Regions from separate parts of the Oceanobacillus sp. CAU 1775 genome, predicted to be linked through region 1. Evidence: a T-box and tRNA genes for the amino acid it is inferred to sense, from the RefSeq annotation. Region 1 holds a T-box; the other holds one or more tRNA genes.

The links. A T-box is a leader RNA that pairs with one kind of tRNA and senses whether it is charged. The one in region 1 lies ahead of ACXYMZ_RS09190 (valine--tRNA ligase), so its partner is inferred to be a tRNA-Val.
Region 2: it encodes a tRNA-Val, which carries the amino acid that the T-box ahead of ACXYMZ_RS09190 (valine--tRNA ligase) is inferred to sense. The anticodon was not compared.

The regions. Positions count from the first base shown of each region.
Region 1 covers NZ_JBTLRO010000004.1:248,628-256,043, reverse strand. Annotated here, with positions in the region: gene ACXYMZ_RS09190 (valine--tRNA ligase) at 1-1,650, opposite strand, end outside; T-box leader at 1,700-1,927, opposite strand; gene ACXYMZ_RS09185 (hypothetical protein) at 2,041-2,229, shown strand; gene ACXYMZ_RS09180 (hypothetical protein) at 2,226-3,230, opposite strand; gene ACXYMZ_RS09175 (LysM peptidoglycan-binding domain-containing protein) at 3,291-4,139, opposite strand; gene hemL (glutamate-1-semialdehyde 2,1-aminomutase) at 4,282-5,562, opposite strand; gene hemA (glutamyl-tRNA reductase) at 5,566-6,858, opposite strand; gene ACXYMZ_RS09160 (LiaI-LiaF-like domain-containing protein) at 6,988-7,416, shown strand, end outside.
Region 2 covers NZ_JBTLRO010000003.1:214,131-221,546, reverse strand. Annotated here, with positions in the region: gene ACXYMZ_RS07225 (SDR family NAD(P)-dependent oxidoreductase) at 1-402, opposite strand, end outside; gene ACXYMZ_RS07220 (YetF domain-containing protein) at 658-1,353, shown strand; gene ACXYMZ_RS07215 (hypothetical protein) at 1,439-1,861, opposite strand; tRNA gene ACXYMZ_RS07210 (tRNA-Val) at 2,051-2,123, opposite strand; gene ACXYMZ_RS07205 (YjfB family protein) at 2,215-2,412, opposite strand; gene ACXYMZ_RS07200 (ABC transporter ATP-binding protein) at 2,612-4,345, shown strand; gene ACXYMZ_RS07195 (ABC transporter ATP-binding protein) at 4,335-6,164, shown strand; gene ACXYMZ_RS07190 (alpha/beta hydrolase) at 6,284-7,009, shown strand; gene ACXYMZ_RS07185 (YjcG family protein) at 7,129-7,416, shown strand, end outside.

The DNA.
Region 1 (7,416 bases):
ATAACGAAGTGAGTCTGCACCGTACTTTTCAATAACATCCATCGGGTCTACACCATTACCAAGTGACTTACTCATCTTTCTACCTTCTGAATCACGAATTAAACCGTGAATCAAAACATCGTTAAATGGTTTTTCACCTGTAAACTCTTGGGACTGGAAAATCATTCGTGCTACCCAGAAGAAGATAATATCATATCCGGTTACGAGCACTCCTGTTGGGAAAAAACGTTTGAAGTCTTCAGCATCAGTATCTGGCCAGCCCATCGTTGAAAATGGCCATAATGCAGATGAGAACCATGTATCAAGAACATCTTCGTCCTGCTCCCAATTTTCAATATCGGCTGGAGCTTCTTTACCAACATAAATCTCTTTCGTCTCTTTATGGTACCAAGCCGGAATACGGTGTCCCCACCAAAGTTGACGTGAAATTACCCAGTCTCTTATATTTTCCATCCAATGTAAATACGTTCTTTCGAAACGTTCTGGATAGAAATCTACTTTCCCTTCACTCTGCTGCAATTCAATTGCTGCATCAGCCAATGGTTGCATTTTTACGAACCATTGAGTGGATAAATAAGGTTCAACAACCGCTCCACTACGTTCAGAATGTCCTACTTGATGAACTCGATCTTCAATTTTAAATAGTACTCCAAGTTCCTCAAGTTCCTTTATAATTTCTTTACGACATTCAAAACGGTCCATTCCTTCATATTTTCCAGCATTTTCATTCATCGTGCCATCTTCATTCATTACGAGGACACGCTCAAGGTCGTGACGATTACCAATTTCGAAGTCGTTTGGATCGTGAGCTGGTGTAATTTTCACCGCTCCTGAACCTAACTCTCTGTCTACATAATCATCAGCTACAATTTTTATTTCACGCCCCACGATTGGAAGAATTACTGTTTTACCAACTAAGTGTTGGTAACGTTCATCATCCGGATGTACGGCAACAGCTGTATCTCCAAGCATTGTTTCAGGACGAGTCGTTGCAATTTCAATAACTTCATCACTGTCTTTGATAGGATATCTCAAATGATAAAATTTGCCTTCAACCTCTTCATAAATAACTTCAATATCGGATAATGCAGTTTTTGTTTGTGGATCCCAGTTAATGATATACTCGCCGCGATAAATAAGACCTTTTTCATATAGTTTTATAAATACTTCTTTAACAGCTTCAGATAAACCTTCATCTAAAGTGAAACGCTCTCTTGAGTAATCAAGGCTTAAGCCTAGCTTTTCCCATTGTGAACGGATAAAGTCAGCATATTCTTCTTTCCATTCCCAAGCTTTTTCAAGGAACTTTTCTCTACCAAGTTCATAACCACTCGTACCCATTTCTCTAAGTCTTTCTTCAACTTTAGCTTGTGTAGCTATTCCTGCATGGTCCATTCCTGGAAGCCATAGTACATCATAGCCTTGCATTCTCTTCATTCTTGTTATTGTATCTTGCATGGTTGTATCCCATGCATGGCCAAGGTGAAGTCTGCCAGTTACGTTTGGTGGTGGAATTACAATGGAATACGGTTCTTTGTTCACATCTCCAGTAGCTTCAAAGAATTTTCCATCTAACCAAAATTGGTAACGGCCCGCTTCAACTTCTCCCGGGTTGTATTTTGGTGGCAATGAATTTTTGTTTTCTGTCATCAGAATCTTCCTCCTTTAATTTAAAAATCAAAAAACCCTTCTCATCCTAATAAAGGACGAAAAGGGTTAGCTTCCGTGGTACCACCTTTGTTTACAAATAACTTTCATTTGTACACTCATCGTTTGATATCGGTTTTAAACCGGCACACTTCTACTCTCCTTCAAAGTGGCTGCATCAAGGGCGACCTTCCAAAATAACCTTTCTAGGAAATTCTCAGTAATCATTTCCCTTCCTGTAGATGTTTATCTCGTACTCTTCCCTATCCATTGCATCTAAATTATTTGATTATGATTTATTCTAGCGATTAACAGCCAAAACGTCAACTATTATTATCCTGTTGCATATAATTATCTTATACCTTATGAAAAGTAATGACAAGAGGTGAAAATATGGCTCGTTATTATCGATATCGTTTACCACCATGGGCGAGAAAATGTTTATGGGCAATTGAAAAAGCAATGGCACCCTTATTAATTTATCAAATACTACGAACATTCATCTTTCCAACCACATTGGATGTTTTTTTATTAGGCATTTTTGTAATTGTATTCGTTGCCTTTTATCTAAAGTGGATTTAAGTTTGCTCATTCTTATTTTCTGAAGCCTGAAAATCATAAATACGGTCATTAAATTTTAACCCAAATACGATTGTTCTATACAATTCATCTATTTGCATCGTCTGTTTTAGCATAGAGGCTTTTTGTCTTTTTGTTGATTGGTATTTTTCTAATTCTAATAAATAAGGTTCGACATTCAATAAATGGAGCGTTGTTATAGCTAACTCTATTAGTTGAAGTGGGTTTTCATCAAGATAGCTGGGAAAAGCGTCTAAAAGTAGATCAATCGAACGATAACTTCGCTTAGCTTCCATACTAAATACATCCAGTAAATCATGCATGGAATGATTATAAGAGCCGAATTCCCAATTAATAAAATACGAATCAAGAAAATGACTCTGTTCTAATTTACCATGAATGAGACTATTCCCCCAATAAACTTCTTCATCAAGCTCTCTAATAATTGTAGCTGTTAATTGTTGTGATTGTTTCATAGCGTATGAAAGATCACGATAATGGGTTAACACTTGTAACTCTAATGGGGAAGGATATAGTTTCCTTTCAAACTTCTCAACATATTGGAGAGCTTTTTGTTCTAGCTTCATGCAATGATTCTGATAAGTCTTAAATTCTTCAAGAACATCCATTTCTTTTACGTTTGTAAGCTGTTTCGTCTGTAAATGAATGGTTCCTAAAGTTCGTAAATATTTACCGAAATCTTCTTTGGAGGGTTCTTTTTCTGTTGTCTTTACCCATGGCAATAGATAGTAGACTTCCCCTTCTGCTTCAACATAAAGCTTTCTATCTACTGTTAAATAAATTGGCAAGATCCCTGATAAATTCTTTTCCTGTGCGAGATGATATATTTGCAACCACTTGTTCACATTATTTGTTTTTAGATGACTTCTTTTGAGTGCATACATTTTACCATTTGCTTTTATCTGAGTGAGACGGTCTGTTATTGGAACAACACCTTGAGGAAAAATATGATATTGTTTCAGAATTTCAGTAAATTTATTCACAGAGATCCCCCCAGCCTAGTATGTAAAAAACCCCTTGTAAAATTTAGCAAGGGGATATAACTATTTTTTTGGTATATATAATAGTTGCCCTTCTTGAATATCAAAATCTTCGTCTAGTTCATTTTGCTTTATGAGTTGTAAAGTACTAATTTGAAATCTTTCGGCAATCGTTTCAATCGTATCGTCTTCTTGAACAATACATAATTTCAATTTTGAGTATCGCTCTTCTGTCTCACCACGAAACATATCTTTTAAATAGCCAAGGTCCTGTACTTCTTCTACAACTTCACTATCTTCTTCCTCTTCCTCTACTCGAATATCAATTTCAATTTCCTCACGTGTTTCTTCTAATAATTCTTCAGTCTCTTCTTCTTCTTCCGGGCTTTTCAATTCGAATTCAAAGCTTGGAAATGCTAACTCTTCTATACTTTCTTCCAACTCTTCTTCACGATTTTCCTTCAACGGCGTTGCTGCTTTATTTATTCCGTTTATTTTTGCAACTGCTTTAAGTTTTAAGTGGTCATTTGTTGGAAATTCATAATTAAAATCTAGCATTTCTATCTGGATATCTTCTAATTCAGTTACTCGATACAAAGGAACAGAGATTTCGATAGGTAATGGATGTGAGAACTCTTGTTTATTCTCATCGACTTCTGTTATACTCTCGATGTATCTTTTTGCTGTGAAATCTTCTTGTTCGAGTGTTAATTCTTCTCTATTTTCATCTAAAACAGCCTGGAACTCACCTTGCAGCATAATCTCTCCACGAATGGTAACATATTCATCGTCTGCCTGCACACTAACATTTGGCTCTAGTGAAATCGTTAATAACTCTTCTACATGAGAACCCTGATTAAAATACACCGATTCTACTAATTCAAACTGAAATTCGTTATTATCTTGAGGCAAATGTATTTCCTCCTTTCAAGAATTTACAAGAAAAATAATCTTAACATACACTAACTATATGAAAAGATGATTCTACATATGCATGAAAAAAACTGATGATTTCTATAGGTAACTAAGAAATCATCAGTTTAAATTAATTGTTTTATAAAGTTGCAAATACCTTGTGTATCGCTTGAATGGTAGTTGAAATATCTTCATCCGTATGTGCTGTTGAAAGAAAAAGTCCTTCAAATTGTGAGGGTGGTAAAAAGATACCCTCTTTGATCATTCCTTGGTAATAAGCTGCAAACATTTTTGTGTCTGAGGTTTGCGCTTTCTCAAAATTTATTACTCTCTCTTTCGTGAAAAACACACCTAACATTGAGCCTACACGATTAATGTGAAGCGGTATCTTATATTTTTCTTTTGCTTCGATAAAACCTGATTCGAGCTTGTCGGCTTTTTTATTTAATGATTCATATGCTTCTTCGTCCATTGCGCTTAATGTTTCATACCCTGCCGTCATCGCTAACGGGTTTCCTGATAAAGTACCGGCTTGATAAATCTTACCAGTAGGGGCTAAATGCTCCATGATTTCACGTTTCCCACCAATAGCTCCTACAGGTAAGCCTCCACCAATAACTTTTCCTAGGCATGTTAAATCTGGATGCACCTGATAATAGCCCTGTGCTGAATGGTAGCCCACACGAAAACCTGTCATTACTTCATCGAAAATTAGCAAGGAACGATAATCTGTTGTAATCTCTCTTAATTTCTCTAAGAAGTTATTAATTGGAGGTACTACACCCATATTTCCACATATAGGCTCTGCAATTACAGCTGCAATCTTGTCCCCATATTGCTCAAATGCTACTTTCACACTTTCGAAATCATTGTAAGGTACGGTTATTGTATTGCTTGCAACAGATGCAGGCACACCAGGACTATCTGGTAGGCCAAGAGTAGCAACACCTGAACCTGCTTTTATTAGTAATGAATCCCCGTGTCCATGATAACTACCCACAAATTTGAGTATGATATCCCTACCAGTATAGCCGCGTGCCAAACGAATGGCAGTCATCGTTGCTTCTGTTCCTGAATTCACCATGCGAACCATTTCTACGGAAGGGACACGATCAATAACCAACTTTGCCAATTTATTTTCAGTTAACGTAGGCGTTCCAAAGCTCGTCCCTTTATCAACAACTTCTTTTAGTTTTGTTGTGACTCGTTCGTCTGCATGACCTAAAATTAACGGTCCCCAGCTTAGTACATAATCTATGTACTGATTTCCATCGATATCAGTAATATGAGCTCCCTTACCCTCTTTCATAAAAAGCGGTGACATTCCTACAGATCTGAATGCACGTGCAGGTGAATTGACACCACCTGGCATTAGTTCAACAGCTTCCTTGTATGCATCTATCGATTGATTAAATTCCATCAATTATTTAAACCCCTTTATTTTTTGTGATTCATTCTCTATACCAAAAATATTTGTAAATAGTTCCAATACCTCTTCCGCATTTTCATTCGTTGCTAACTGCTTCACTTTTAGAATTGGTTCTTTTAATAATTGATTCATCATACTTTTTGTATGCTTATGAAGAAGCTTTCTTTCTCTCTCTGTTAAATCAGGCATTTTCCGAACGAGACTATTCATTGTTTCTTCATGAATATGTGTCGCCTTTTCTTGAAGAGCTGAAATAGCTGGTGATGCATGACTACGATTCATCCAATCATTAAAGAAAGTAATCTCTTCTTCTAAATTTTGTTCAATTTGTTTTGCTGCAGTTTTTCTGCTTTCGATATTTTCATCCACGATATATTTTAAATCATCAATATCAAATAATGAAACACCTGTTAAATCACTAACCTTTGGGTCTATATCTCGAGGTACAGCGATATCAATTATAGTGAGTGGCTTTCCAGGTCTTTGTTCAAAGATTGGTTTGAGCATTTCTTTTTTAATGATAAAACCATCAGCTGACGTAGAACTAATTAAAATATCTGCATCAATTAAAGTAGATGATAAATCCTTTAATTGTTTATGACTTATAGTATGCTTTAAAGCAATCTCTTCCGCATTTCTAGCACTTCTATTTACTATCGTAACTTCTCGCGTTTTTGCTGTTTTTAAATAATTTACAGCTAACTCTGCCATCTTCCCTGCACCGACTACAACGGCTTTTTTATTTTCCAAAGAGCCAATATGTTTCTTCGCAAGTTCAACAGCAATATAACTAATCGATGTAGGATATTCTCCGATAGCTGTCTGATGTTGTGATTTCTTACCAAAAGTAATAGCCCGCTTAAATAATTCATTAAAAGTCTTGTCAGTAGTTCCATTTTGTTGAGAAAATAAAAAAGCATCCCTTACTTGACCAAGAATTTCTGTTTCACCTAGAACCATAGAATCTAATCCTGTCGTTACACGATATAAATGATTCATTGCTTTATTATTTGATTCAACTTTTATGTATTTCTTAAAGTTACTTTTATCTAATTGAAACCAGTCAGCTAAAAAACTGATAATATCTTTTGTTCCTTTTTCTATATCTTCAACAACTGCATAAATTTCTGTACGATTACAGGTAGAGATAATGACATTTTCAATTATGTCTACTTGATTTTCTAAAGTTTGCATCGCAGCTTGTAAGGAGTCTTCGGTAAAAACCAGTTTCTCTCTAATATTTACAGGAGTTGTCTTAAAGTTAAATCCAACCATCATAATATGCATTTCTAATCCTCCTGAAAACCGTGCTTTCTAAAATGATAATCTACTTATGTAATTATAGCATAAAGAGAAATGTCCTTCGTTCCTATGGTACAATATAAAAATAGATTATTTCCATTTCTAGGGGGAGAAATGCTCGTGAACAAACAAAACTCATTAATAGCCTATATACTTATAGGGGTAGGTGTTTTCTTTCTTTTACGTGAACTTAAACTACCTATATTTACGAATTTTTATTCTTGGCAAACGATCCTAATTGTGATTGGGATTGCTTTTCTAATTCATAGTTACCGTGGCAAAAATTATGAACAAATCTTCACTGGTGTATTACTGCTTGGCATAGGTATCCACCTTCATGGAATTCAGAATTACAGTTTTTGGATTGATCATTGGGGAATGTATCTTTTAATTCTTGGCTTAGCATTTTTATTACGTTACTTTAAGACAAAGAACGGATTACTCATGGCTCTCCTTTTTATAGGAGTAGGCGCGTTACTCGTCTTTTCCAGTCAGTTTAATACTTATTTTTACTGGATAAACGACCTTTTCCGCTTAGCAGAA
Region 2 (7,416 bases), on a different contig from region 1:
AATAGATCCTCCACCGTTTTCTTGCATTTTAGGAATACTTTTTTGAATGCCTAACATTGTTCCTAATGAATTCACCTGCATGACTTTCATATACTCCTCAGGGTTTAATTCAAGTACACCTTTGTTTGACATCATTGCAGCGTTATTAACTAATACATCAAGTTTCCCAAATTTCTCAACTGTCGTATTAACGACACTCTCCCAACCTGCTCCATCTGTAACATCTAATTTTAATGCAAGATGTTCATCTCCATATTTAGCAATCGTTTCTTTCAACTTTTCTTCGTTTAAATCCACACCGACAACTTTTGCGCCCTCTTCAGTAAAACGCTTAACAAGAGCTTCGCCCAAACCTTGTGCAGCTCCTGTAATGATTGCTACTTTTCCATCTAATCTTCCCATTATTCAACCTCTTTTCTAAATATTATTGGTAAAGCTAAAACATATTATATCCTCATCGTTGTGTAGTTACCCATAGAATACGTAGATTAAACGACATCATTTATGAGTTTTAAACGCTTCATTATTTTGAAGGTATTCTAGCCGGCACCTATGTATCGTTCCAAATAATATAGCCATACTAAAATATATAATGAACTTTATACAGATCATTTTTTTAGTGACAAATAGAAATATTGCTAAAAAAGGAGTCTCAACATGACTATCTTAGAATTATTGCTTCGACTAACCATCACGTTCATCACTCTCATCGTGTTAGCAAGGATCATGGGGAGAAAGGAAATATCTCAAATGACCTTCTTTAATTTCGTGTCCGCTTTGTCATTTGGGACGATCGGGGCTTCACTTGCAATTGATTCTTCCATAAGTATTCTAAATGGTTTAATAGCTCTCATTGTCTGGAGTGCGTTTACAGTTATCGTTGGGATTCTCGATATTAAATCACCCTTAGCCAGATTGGCTGTAGAAGGGCAACCACGAATTTTAATTAAAAATGGTAAGGTGATGGAGAGTGAACTTCGAAAGGTACGTTTAGATATAGATGCTTTAAGCCAACTGTTACGTAAGAATAGTGTGTTCAGCTTCACAGACGTTGACTATGCCATATTTGAAACCGATGGAACACTTTCCGTTATGAAAAAAGTCATCGCGCAACCGGTGACTAAAAATGATATGAATATTCCAGTTGCAGAAAGTATTATTCCGATTCCTACAACAATTATTTCTGATGGGAAGGTTAAGAAAGATAATTTGAAAAAATTGCATTTAAGTGAGGAATGGCTAAGCGGACAGTTAAAGTCTGCTAATATTCTATCCATTGATGATGTCTTTTTTGCGGAAGTGCAGAAGGATGGAACGTTGTATATTGATAAAAGAAAAGATGACTCTCAATAATGAAGTCATCTTTTTTGAATGAAGTTAAATTAATTATGAAAGTATTTTCTTGAGTAAGTTTTACGTTTGTACCTATATATGAATATTACTTGTTATAAATCTCTTTATAAGCAATGACTTTTAGCGCTGCTATTTCCTCTTCGGTAAAATTCTTTTCAACCTCTAGCATAAGCTGCTCCTTCGTCATTTCACCTTGCTGTACTTTGGATTGTATATCTTGGATTCCAGAAATCCCTAACTTTTTAATCACAACTCTTGTGGCTTCTTCTTTAGTGGTAAAGGGTAATTCATCTTCCTCGACTGTTTTTGCGTCATCTATAAAAGCCTTCAACTGTGGATCACTTTCAATTACTTTTATAATGTTTTCCATTTCACCGCTTTCTTCAAGCTCAGTTGATACTACTTCAATTATCTTTGCAGAGGCAATATTTGTTCCGAAATAATATACGCCATAACCGATACAAATCAGAACAATAATTATTATAGTAAGATACTTAATAAATCTCATAATACTTCTCCCCCTTAGCTTTATATAATAGCATGGAGTGGTGTTTATTTAAATACAAATTTGTAAGGTTTGCCAACCTGTAAGCATGTTAGATTTTCCAAAACTTTATCACCAAGCTTAGATTTACTTTTTAACAATTTCAAACAAAAAATAACGCTCACCCATTTATAGGATAAGCGTTACAATTAGTGATTCCGATTGGGCTCGAACCAACGACCTCATGCCTGTCAAGCATGCGCTCTCCCAGCTGAGCTACGGAATCGTTATTAAATTTTGACAGCAAGAATAGTATATAATAGAAACCCAAAGCCTGCAAGTATCATTCTTTTACTACTTACAAGCAATCATCCAAATTATAATTTAATATCAATCGTTCTTCCCAAGTTTGGATCTACTGCTTGGTCTGCTTGTGGTGCGCTTGCGTTTAACATTTGGAGCATGTCAACTGCTTGGTTGTTTCCAGTATCCATTGTCATTTTCATGACAGACAGGTTTGCTTGTTGCTTCACTTGTACTTGACTCATGATGGTTGATAATGCTGCAATATCCATGATTTCCCCCCTCATATGTATGTAGGTAATTTTATTCTTCATCTATAATAACATATTTTCCTTACTTTTACGTATGTATATGAAAGTATACAAAATTCCTTCGCTTCTCGAAGTAAATAGTGGTAAATTAGATTTGAACCGATTATAATAGTGAGATAGTTGGTAAAATTAATATTCTTATTTTTTTGGAGGGACATCATTGAAGAACGTATTTTCATTTTTAAAACCGTATAAATTATCCATCGTGTTGGCATATGTCATGATGTTGCTCGAGCTCGTAATTGAACTACTACTCCCCTTGTTCTTGGGACTTATGATTGATCAAGGAGTAATTGGTCAGGATGTTGGTAATATAGTGATGTGGGGCAGTATCATGGTTGGTATGTCGATACTTGCACTTGTGGTTGGGATATTTAATTCCTTTTATTCCTCACATGTTAGCTTCGCGTTTGGCTACGATTTACGACAAAAGTTATTCTCTAAGATTCAATACTTTTCATTTAAAAGCTTAAGTCATTATCCCACTTCTGGATTAGTCACTCGCTTTACAAATGATATCCGCCAAATTCAAAACATGATATTCATGGCACTACGAATTATGGCAAAAGCTCCACTGCTCGTTATTGGTGGTGTAACAATGGCCTTTGTGGTTAACGCCCGCTTAGCTATGATTTTCCTTATTACTGTACCACTACTTATTTTATTCTTATTCTTCGTGATGAAGTATGCGAGTAAAATGTTTGCTAAAGTACAGGGGAACGTCGACTTTGTTAACCGAGTAATGCAGGAGAACCTTGCTGGTATGCGATTAATCAAAGCATTTACGAGAAGAAGCTATGAAGAAGATCGCTTCATGGATGCAAACGATGCATTGGCTTCCTCAACAAGAAAGACTTTCCGTTTTATAGAAGCATCGATGCCAGTTCTTCTATTTATTATGAACGCGAGTCTTATCTTTATTATTTGGTTTGGTAATACACAGTCAATTGCTGGTGAAGCTGCAGTTGGTGAAGTAGTTGCAATTATAAACTATGCACTTCGTGTCGCAATGGCAATCTCTATGTTTGCCTTCATTATTATGGTCCTATCTCGAACAAAAGCTTCTACAGAACGTGTAAGTGAAGTATTAGCTCTTGAAGAAGAAAGCGATTCTGAAGAATATAGTGGAGATAGTGATTTAAGGGTTGAGCATGGAAAGGTAGAATATCGCAATGTTTCTTTCAAATATCCGACGGCTGATGAAATGACGCTAAAAGATATTTCATTCCAATTAAATCCAAGTGAAACACTAGCGATAATTGGAGCGACTGGAGCTGGAAAGACTTCTCTCTTCCAATTGATGCCTCGTCTTTACGAACCAACACAAGGTGAAATCTGGATCGATGATCGACTTGCATCTGACTATTCATTTATTGAGCTCAGAAATAATATCGGTTATGTACCACAGACTCCCCTATTATTTACTGGTACCATCCGGGATAATATTGCTTGGGGTAAAAATGATGCGACAGATGAAGAAATTGTTCAAGCAGCAAAAGATGCACAAATTCACGATACAATTATGAGTCTGCCAAATCAATATGAAACAAGAGTTGGTCAAAAAGGTGTAAACCTTTCTGGTGGACAAAAACAAAGGGTTTCCATTGCACGTGCATTAATCCGTAAACCTAAGTTTCTTATGTTGGATGATAGTACGAGTGCTTTAGATTTAACAACAGAAGGTAAATTACTAAAAGCAATTGAAAAATATAACTGTACAATGCTAATTATTACACAAAAGATTTCAACGGCGAAAACTGCTGACCGCATTCTTTTAATGGATGAGGGTGAGATCCTTTCAGTTGGCACACATCACGAGCTATTGAAGGAATCAGATTTATATCAGCAGATTGTTGAATCACAATTTGGAAAGGAGTATGCATATGTCCAATAATGAGTGGAAAGCTCCCTTTCAATATGAAAAAATCCCATTAGACACGGTTGAGGTTGATAAAGACAAACGTGCTAAGAACATGCGTGGAACGATTAAAAGAGTCTGGGATTATTTAGCAAGGCAAAAGAAAATGCTATTCCTCGTTATCTTTATGGTACTCATCAGTTCAGCCTTGGGCTTACTTGGTCCTTATATGATTGGGATGGCTATTGATAATTTCATCGTTACACAGGAAAGTGCTGGTTTGGGTAGACTCTTGATTGGTTTACTCCTTGTCTATCTTTTCTTTTCATTAGCGGTTTTCTTACAAAGTTTCTTTATGATAGGGATTGCTCAAAACACGGTATTTGATCTGCGTAAGGATTTATTTAAACAATTCCACCGTTTACCTATCTCTTACTTTGACAAAAGACAGCATGGCGAATTGATGAGTCGATTAACGAATGATATCGATAACGTGAATAACGTCCTTAACTCATCTGTTATTCAAATCTTTTCAAGTGTATTAACACTTGTCGGGACACTAGTTGTTATGTTGATCTTAAGTCCGATTTTAACAGCTGTGACAGTAATCATCATTCCAGCTATGTATTTTGCAATGAAATGGATTACTAAGCGAACTGGTCCATTATATAAATTACAGCAAAAACATTTAGGTGAAGTGAATGGCTATGTAGAAGAGATTGTTTCTGGTCAGCATGTAGTTAAAACCTATTCTCAAGAAAAAACAGTAATTGCAGGTTTTGAAGAAAGAAACAATGAATTAAAGAAAACAGGATTTTGGGCACTGACCATTGCAGGTTTTATCCCAAAAATCATGAATACACTTAACTTCCTTAGTTTTGGTTTGATTGCATTAGTTGGTGGTTTAATTGCTATCTATACGAACCAAGAACTTGTTACTGTCGGGATCATCGTGATTTTCACTGAATATGCTCGTCAGTTTACACGTCCATTAAATGAGTTATCCAACCAGTTTAACATGCTACTATCAGCGATTGCTGGTGCTGAGCGCGTATTTAATGTAATGGATGAAGAACAGGAAGAACGAGATGAGGAAGATGCATTAGAGATTACAGAGACGAATGGTCATATTGTTTTTGATGATGTAGTCTTCTCTTATGAGGATGATGTCATTATTGATCATGTTAGTTTTGAAGCGAAACCTGGTAGGACTGTTGCTTTTGTTGGTCATACGGGTGCTGGAAAAACAACAATTATTAATCTCATTTCCCGGTTCTATAATTATGATGAAGGAAGTATCACTTTAGATGGTGTAGATATCAAGGACATAAAACGTTCGAGCCTTAGAAAGCATATGGCCTTCGTTTTACAGGATGCGTTTCTTTTCCAAGGGACGATTCGGGAAAATATTCGATATGGTAAACTTGATGCAACAGATGAAGAAGTCGTGGATGCAGCGAAAAATGCAAATGCACATGACTTTATCATGAAGCTTCCTAAAGGTTATGATACAGAATTAGACCAGACGGGTAGTGGAATCAGTCAAGGACAAAAGCAATTGCTTACGATTTCACGCGCACTAATTGCAAACCCATCGATTTTAATTCTTGATGAAGCTACAAGTAATATTGATACAATCACGGAGTTAAAAATTCAAGATGCACTGCAGCGCTTGATGCAAGGAAGAACGAGCTTTGTAATCGCCCACCGCTTAAATACGGTTCAAGAGGCAGATACAATTATTATGCTAGAGAATGGAAAAATACTTGAAAAAGGAAATCATGATGAACTACTTCAACTACGTGGGGCCTATCATGATTTGTATGAAGGGCAGCTTCTAGAAGAGGCTAACTAAACATATTAGTATCTTTTACCAATTAGTGATAAAATAGCGATAACTAAGAAAAACAAAAGGAGAAGAAATATCTCCTTTTTGTTTATTCAAAATCTAGACTACAATCGAGGTGTAAGTACGTGGCGAGAAAAGGGAAAATGGTTGATAAGGAGATTCACAGTAAATATCTAGACGAAACAAAAGTCATCAAAATTTATTATCCAGAAACTTTTTCCGACCTATATAAGTATAATATTTGCATTATGCTTGATGGAGATGATTATTTTCAAATGGGAAGAGTCGCAACATATAGTGACCAGTTGCATGATGATTATGAAATAGCGAACACTATTTTTGCTGGTATTCATTATAAAGATGCTGAGGATCGTAGGGCAAAATATCATCCTAATGGCGAACAATATGAAGCGTTTACAAAGTTTATCTTTAATGAAGTTGTACCATTGTTAGATGATATTATCCCAACCTACCATATGGGCAAATCAAGAATCTTAATGGGTGATTCACTCGCTGGAACATTTTCATTACTCACAGCAGCTCGCTTTCCAAATACATTTGGCAAAGTGATTTTACATTCACCATTCATTGATGACACAGTTATTGAACGTGTCAAAAACAAAAAAGATATTACAGCGCTTGATATTTATCATGTAATTGGGGAAAAAGAAGATAAAGCTGCGCTTACAGATGGCAAAACTGCTGATTTATTAACACCAAATCGGGAGTTAAAAAAAGTTTTAGAAGAAAAAGGCCCTAATTATATTTATCATGAACTTGAAGATGGCGAACACACGTGGAAGTACTGGCAACAAGATATGGTTCGCTCTTTGACAACGATGATTGATTAAGAATACTTTAATTTAACAATAATTTCTAGATACTATCCTAGCTTATTCAAGGATATTTGCTATAATAAAAATTACAATTATAGTAAATGTTTAAAAAAACTATACTGGAGGGTTTTAAAATGAATTTCGGTATCGCTTATTTTCCATCAAAAGAGATTCAAGACGTAGCAAATTCCTATAGAAAAAGATATGACCCGCGTTATGCAATGATTCCACCACACATTACACTAAAGGATAAATTTAAAATCCCAGAAGGTAAAATGAATGAAGTAATTGCTGCACTAAAAGATATAGCTCAAAATACAGAACCGTTTAAAATCAACATCAACAAGGTTAGTTCTTTTGAACCGACGACAAATGCAATTTATTTTAAAGTCGAGCCTTCAGATGAAATTATTGAGCTAGAA